2 regions of the Cupriavidus sp. 05T41 genome follow, and region 2 is predicted to be linked to the other one. Evidence: riboswitches for the same ligand, from Rfam matches in the RefSeq annotation. Region 2 holds a riboswitch; the other holds the start of a gene.
The links. Region 2 has a riboswitch for glycine ahead of AC1DKV_RS17005 (D-amino acid dehydrogenase). Riboswitches for the same ligand answer to the same signal wherever they lie in the genome.

Region 1 (4,003 bases), on a different contig from region 2:
GGCGTCGGCGATGGCGCGGTAGTCGGCCACGTCACCGTTGACGCCCGGGTACTGCAGCAGCACGCCAAAGGCATGGGCGCCGGCAGCGTCGGCCGCGGGGCCGACCTTGACTTCGATGCCCAGCGGCAGCGCGCGCGTGCGTACCACTTCCAGCGTCTGCGGCAGCACGTCGTCGGCCACGTAGAAGGTGTTGGAAGCGTGCTTGTTGACCCGCTGCAGCAGCGTCATGGCCTCGGCCGCGGCGGTGCCTTCGTCGAGCATCGAGGCGTTGGCGATATCCAGGCCGGTCAGGTCGGTGACCATCTGCTGGAAGTTCAGCATGGCTTCCAGGCGGCCTTGCGAGATTTCAGGCTGGTACGGCGTGTAGGCGGTGTACCAGGCCGGGTTCTCGAAGATATTGCGCAGGATGACGCCGGGCGTCAGCGTGTTGTAGTAGCCCTGGCCGATAAAGCTCTTGAGCACCAGGTTCTTGCTGGCCAGGCCGCGCAGCCTGGCCAGGGCGCCTTCCTCGGTGAGCGGCTCGGTGAACTCGCCCAGCGGCATGCCGTCGCGGCGGCGGATGGCGGCGGGAATGACGGCGTCGATCAGCGCGGCACGGCTGTCGTAGCCGAGTACCTTGAGCATGTGTTGCTGCTCGGCGGCATCGGGGCCGATATGACGGGAAGCAAAGGCGTCGCGCGCCTCCAGTTCGGCCAGCGTGGGCCGGGCACCTTTGGCTGCGTTCATGGGCAGGGGGGCGTTCATGGCAAGAACCTCGTTGGGCGCAGGGCGGCGGGTGGTCAGCCGCGCCGCCGTGCATCAGTCTTCAGTCGCCGCTCCCGTGGCAGGCAAGCCTCGCGGGAGCGGCAGGGTGTCGCGTCAGGCGCCGACGTTGGCCTTGTAGGCGTCCACCGACATCAGGCCGTTGACGTCGTCGCTGTTGGCCGGCTTGAGCTTGAACAGCCACGCATCGAAGGCGTCGGCATTGACGCTTTCCGGCGCGGCGACGGCGGCTTCGTTGACGGCGATCACTTCGCCGGCCACCGGCGCGTAGATGTCGGAAGCGGCCTTGACCGATTCCACCACCGCCAGCGCGTCGCCTGCGCCGACCGACTTGCCCACTTCCGGCAGCTCCAGGAACACGATGTCGCCCAGCGCGTCCTGCGCGTGGTCGGTGATGCCGATGGTCAGCGTGCCGTCGGCTTCGACGCGCACCCATTCATGGGACTCGGTGTATTTCAGGTCGGCGGGGAAATTCATGGGATTCTCCAGATTCAATTTGTTTTTTCAGCGCCCGCCGGGCGGAGGCAATCCGTCGCCGGCGGGCGCGCTGTGACCGGTGCGAGCGTTCAGCTCACGAGTGCCTTGCCATTGCGCACAAACGGCAGTTTAACCACAGTCGCGGCGAGTTTGCGGTCGCGGATCTCGACCTGCACCTCGGCGCCGAGGGCAACGTCGCGCGGCAGGCGGGCAAATGCGATGGACAGGGACAGCGAAGGGCTGAAGGTGCCGCTGGTGATCTCGCCGTCGCCGGCAGTGGTGATCACCTTCTGGTGCGCCCGCAGCACGCCGCCTTTTTCACGCAGGATCAGGCCGACAAACTGCTGGGTCTGGCCGCCGGCGACGAGCGCCGCCTTGCCGGTGAAGTCGCGCTCGCTCTGCAGGTCCACGGTCCAGGCCAGGCCGGCGTTGAGCGGCGAGGTGTGGATATCCATGTCCTGGCCGTACAGGTTCATGCCGGCTTCCAGGCGCAGCGTGTCGCGCGCGCCGAGGCCGGCCGGGCGCACGCCGGCAGCGACCAGCTTCTCCCACAGGCCGGCCACGTTCGCGGCCGGCACCACCAGTTCGAAACCATCCTCGCCGGTGTAGCCGGTGCGCGCCACCATGACTTCGCCCAGGGCGGGATCCTGCACCACGATGGCGTTGAAGGGCTTGAGGGCTTCGCTGGGCTGGGTGGAGGGGAAGGCGCTCCACACCTTGGCGCGGGCGTTCGGGCCCTGCACGGCGACGATGGCCAGCGGCGCGGCGCCCGCGGGGGCGTTGTCGCCGCGGCGCGGGGTGATGGTGACGCCGCTGCCGGTGGCGGCGTTGCGCGCGGTGATCCATTCGATATCGCCGGTCGCGGTGCTGGCATTGACTACCAGGCGGAAGCGGTCCTCGGCGAAGAAGTAGACGATCAGGTCGTCGATGACGCCGCCGCTCTCGTCGAGCATGCAGGAATAAAGTGCCTTGCCCGGCGTCTGCAGCTTGTCCACATTGTTGGCCAGCAGGCCGCGCAGGAAGGCGCGCACATTGGCGCCGGCCAGGTCGACCACGCACATGTGGGAGACGTCGAACATGCCGGCGTCGGTGCGCACGGCATTGTGTTCTTCGATCTGGGAGCCGTAGTTGACCGGCATGTCCCAGCCGCCGAAGTCGACCATGCGGGCGCCGAGTGCGCGGTGGATGGCATTGAGGGGCGTGGCCTGGAGCGTCATGTAGTCCTCGGGGGAAGGCGGAAATCTCGGTTCGAAAACGAAAAAAGGGTCATCCGCCGCCAGACCCGGCGCGCCATGGCGCTGCCAGATCCGCCGCGGCGGATGACCCCTCTGTCCTCGATACCTGAGAGATTACAAGGCGGTCCGGTGGACCTGTGCCCTGCGCGCCCCTTCGGTGGGCACGCTCGCCGTCGCTTGCGCGCGTGGCGGGTGCCGCTCTCCAGAGTACGGCGTGCATCGTGTGCATATTGCAAGCCGATCCGACCAGTCCATGGTGCCTGAGAGTTTTCGGGTGATACCCCTTCGGCGGCGCAAGATCTGCGCGCTCTCCCGGCCGGATGGCGCGACTCTACAGGCAGCCCCGGTGGCTTGTCAACGCGTGGCGCGCGGCACGGCACCGGCACCCCGGGGCCGGCAACCCGGCGTGTTAACATCTGCGGCTGCTGTCGCTTGCGGGGACATCACCCCGGTGCCGCAGTCTTCACAGGCAGCCCTGGCCGCGTCGTCTTCGCCAGCCATTTCGCCATCCGCTTCCGCCACCACGCCAAACGCATGACCCACGGACTCAATCCCGCCCAATCCGAAGCCGTCCGCTATCTCGACGGCCCCTGCCTGGTGCTGGCCGGCGCCGGTTCGGGCAAGACGCGGGTGATCACGCAGAAGATCGCGCACCTGATCGAGGACAAGGGGTTCGAGCCCAAGCATATCGCCGCGGTGACCTTCACCAACAAGGCCGCCAAGGAGATGCAGGAGCGTATCGCCAAGCTGATGGAAGGCAAGACCACGCGCGAGGGCCGCCGCATTCCGCTCAAGCAGATGACGGTCAGCACCTTCCACTCGCTCGGCGTGCAGATCCTGCGCGCCGAGGCCGAGCACGTGGGGCTGAAGCCGCGCTTTTCCATCATGGACTCGGACGACTGCTTCGGCCTGGTGCAGGAGCAGCTCGCCACCACCGACAAGAAGCTGATCCGCAGCGTGCAGAGCACCATCTCGCTGTGGAAGAACGGCATGGTCGATCCAGAGACCGCCATCGCCACCGCCGAGAGCGCCGACGACCACCAGGCCGCGCTGGTCTACCGCAACTACGTGGCCACGCTCAACGCCTACCAGGCGGTGGATTTCGACGACCTGATCCGCCTGCCGGCCGAGCTGTTCGCGCGCGACGAAGCGGTGCGCATGAAGTGGCAGAACCGCCTGCGCTACTTCCTGGTCGATGAATACCAGGACACCAACGCCTGCCAGTACCAGCTGCTCAAGCTGCTGGCCGGCGGCTCGCACCTGCGCGCGCCGGCCTTCACCGCGGTGGGCGACGACGACCAGGCCATCTACGGCTGGCGCGGCGCCACGCTGGACAACCTGCGCCTGCTGCAGACCGACTTCCCCGATCTCAAGGTGGTCAAGCTGGAGCAGAACTACCGCTCCACCGTGCGCATCCTGGAGGCCGCCAACGCCGTCATCTCCAACAATCCGAAGCTGTTCGACAAGAAGCTGTGGAGCGAGCACGGCATGGGCGACCCCATCGCCATCAACCCGATGAACGACGAGGA
Region 2 (3,210 bases):
GCGCCAGGCACTCGGGATAGACAACTGCGGCTCGGCGATTGCGTCAGTGGCGATAGCCCCGGGCCGGGAGGCGGCGACCGTCTTGCTTAGCGAAATGCAGTGGGAACAAGCAATCGGGGCTGGGTCGACTTCCATTCAGCTGGCGGAGCAATTGCTTGGCATCTCAATTCACACTGGAGTGCTGTTGTGACGCCTGGATTTCAAGACACTCGCGACGCCGTCCGCCACCTCATCCGCGACGCGGCCTCAATCATTTCGCATTGGCCAACTTCATCTTCGGAATCGTTGCGCGCGACCCTGCAATACTGGCAGGAAACGTTAAAGGCTGAGGCCCCATGGAGAATCGCGCTACTCGGCGAGGCGGGAGTTGGCAAAACCAGCCTCATCCGGGCGGTGTCAGGGAACGACGAAGCGCACCTCGGAACGGATGAGCCAACTGCGGCGGTAGGCGAGCATGACTGGCACGGGATGGTATTTGTGGATACGCCAGGCCTTTATCTTTCCCCCAGTGAACTCGTGGGCGGGGCAGCACTCAGTGCGGCCATGGAGGCCGACATGATATTGCTCGTCGTTACACCCGAACTTCCCTATCGGGCCCAGGCAGGCATATTGAGAAGGCTGCTAGACCAAGACAACCTCTGTCTCGGCAGACCATGCTGCCTGGTGGTCAACAAAATAGACCGGGACCGCAATGGAGGCGCCGGCATGCAACAGCGGATTGAGGCGGTATTGGGTAGACGCATCGGCATTCCCGTGCTCCACTGCTCGGTGGCAAAGTACTTCCATGCCAGGCAGGCCTCGGCCGGCTTCCGCGAGCGACTGCTGCGGCAAAGCAGATTGTCGGCGCTGGTGACCAGCCTTTCCGCCTGGGGAAACCAGACCGGTCAGGCGAGCCGGGCGATTGCAGCCATCAGCGCTGTGGAAGGCGTTATGCGGGATGTCATGCAATCCGGCGACGAGCCCTGCCTGCAAGCACGCATAGCCTGCGTCCAGAAGGAAATCGCCGAGCTTGAACAGGCAAGGGAACACCTGCATTCGCTCGCGCGCCTATGGCATCGGCAAGTCTATTCAACAGTACTGGGGCGTGCCGCGAAAGCAATGGAACGTCTGGACGGCACCGCCGAGGCTCCGGAGGTGCAGGCGTTCTTCACCTCCACGCTTGACCAGATGAAGGAGGACTTGAGCAAGCTTTGGTGCGAAATGGAGCGACAGCTGCACGAAATCCTTGGCGGCGCGGGGAAGCAACTCGAGAATCGCACAACGCAGGCGCTCCACATGCCGTGGTCCGGCGGCAGCTTCGCGCCAGGCACACCCGGCTCACTGGATGCCATCCGCATCCCAGCTAGCCCGGCATTGCGTCTGACGCGGCTTGTCAATAGCGCAACCGGGCCAATAGCAGGCGGACTGGAAGCCGCTTCGATAAGCACAAAGGCACTCGGCAATCTCCTCTACGAAATTGCCGGGTCCACCGGGATAAGGCTGGTCAGGACGGAGGCTCTCCGTCGAGCTGGCCTCATCACAAGAGCATCGGGAAGACTAGCGGCATTCAGCCKGTTGCTAGCAACCATCCTCGACCTCTATCTGCATTTTCGGGAAGAGAAAATCGAGGATGCCAAACGGCGCTACGTTACGGACCTGCGCCGCTCGCTTCGCGCTGCATTCAGACAGCACGCCGAAGCATCGGCGCTAGGCACCAGCAATGCCATCGAGAGGTTCGGAAACACGGCTCTGGACAACATCGCGGCAAATCTGACTGGTCAACTGAAGGATATGCTGGAACGCCAGGCCATKAGTATCGGGCTTGGCAAGCAGTCGGAAGAGGTAGCCGACCGCTGCAAAGCACTGAAGCAGCAATTGCATGATGCACTCAACGGTGCCACGCCGCGGATACCAGGCACTGCACCTTGAACCCTATTGCCATATTGGTCCGCCACCTGTAAAAGCCTGCGCTACTCGTGCCCTGCTCCCGAGCTCGCCGGCTCCAAAAATTGGCCGGCCAGACTGCTACAGAACCTTGCTACAGCGCGCGGCCCGGCGGCGGGGCGCCGCCGGGCCGCCATACTGCCCTTGCAGTCTCTCTGCAACGCGTGCTATGTTGCGGCTTCCAGGAGAACGAGACACCTCCGCCGTATCAGGTGGGTGTCTCTACCGAAGGCGTACCCCTGAAACGCTCAGGTGCAAAAGACTGGAAACCGAACAAACTGGAGAGCGCCGGACCGCACACCGACCAGGTAAGCGGCACGCGGCCGCCGAAGGGGCAAGCCGGTACCCGTGGTGGGTGCGGCGAATCTCTCAGGCAAAAGGACAGTGGGGGCAGGCAGGCCAGATGGCTTGCCTGCCCCTTTTTGCTATCCGGAGCCTGAGAAATGAAAGTCATCGTGATGGGAGCCGGCGTGATCGGCGTTGCGTCTGCGTGGTACCTGGCCCGTGCCGGGCACGAGGTCGTGGTGCTGGAGCGCAATGCGGGCGCGGCCCGGGAAACCAGTTTTGGCAACGGCGGGCAGATCTCGGTCAGCCATGCCGAGCCTTGGGCCAACCCGGCCGCGCCGCTGAAGATGCTGCGCTGGCTCGGGCGCGAGGATGCTCCGCTGCTGTTCCGCCTGCGCGCAGATCCGGCGCAGTGGTCGTGGGGACTCAAGTTCCTGCGCGAGTGCACGGCCAGTCGCTCCACCCACAACATGATCCAGCTGCTCAACCTGGGCACCTATAGCCGCGCCAGCCTGCAGGCGCTGCGCGCCGAGACCGGCATCGAGTACGACCACCTCACGCGCGGCATCCTGCATTTCTATACCAGCCAGAAGGAATTCGACGCGGCCGTCGAGCCGGCGCGCATCATGCGCGAGCTGGGCTGCGAGCGCCGCGTGATCGGGCCGGACGAAGTGGTGCGGCTGGAGCCGGCGCTGGCGAATATCGCGCCGCGTCTGGCGGGCGCCACCTATACCAGCGAGGATGAATCGGGCGATGTGCACCGCTTCACCACCGCGCTGGCCGCGCGCTGCGAAGCGCTGGGCGTGCGCTTTCGCTATGGCGTGCGGGTGCAGCGCCTGCATGCCGAGGGCGGCAGCATGCACGGGGTGGAGATTGCCGACGAGACTGGCGGCTACCAGATCGAGAGCGCGGACGCCTACGTGCTGGCGCTGGGCAGCTTCAGCCCGATGCTGGCGCGCCCGCTCGGGGTCAAGCTCGACATCTATCCGGCCAAGGGCTATT

Region 1: it holds a riboswitch for glycine, as region 2 does, so the genes downstream of both, gcvT (glycine cleavage system aminomethyltransferase GcvT) here and AC1DKV_RS17005 (D-amino acid dehydrogenase) in region 2, are expected to answer to the same signal.

Annotation. Positions count from the first base shown of each region.
Region 1 covers NZ_JBFTLQ010000039.1:107,100-111,102, forward strand. The annotation lists gene gcvP (aminomethyl-transferring glycine dehydrogenase) at 1-744, opposite strand, end outside; gene gcvH (glycine cleavage system protein GcvH) at 859-1,239, opposite strand; gene gcvT (glycine cleavage system aminomethyltransferase GcvT) at 1,329-2,456, opposite strand; glycine riboswitch at 2,558-2,690, opposite strand; glycine riboswitch at 2,712-2,799, opposite strand; gene AC1DKV_RS22695 (UvrD-helicase domain-containing protein) at 3,009-4,003, shown strand, end outside.
Region 2 covers NZ_JBFTLQ010000026.1:65,689-68,898, reverse strand. The annotation lists gene AC1DKV_RS17015 (hypothetical protein) at 1-190, shown strand, start outside; gene AC1DKV_RS17010 (GTPase domain-containing protein) at 187-1,908, shown strand; glycine riboswitch at 2,192-2,318, shown strand; gene AC1DKV_RS17005 (D-amino acid dehydrogenase) at 2,367-3,210, shown strand, end outside.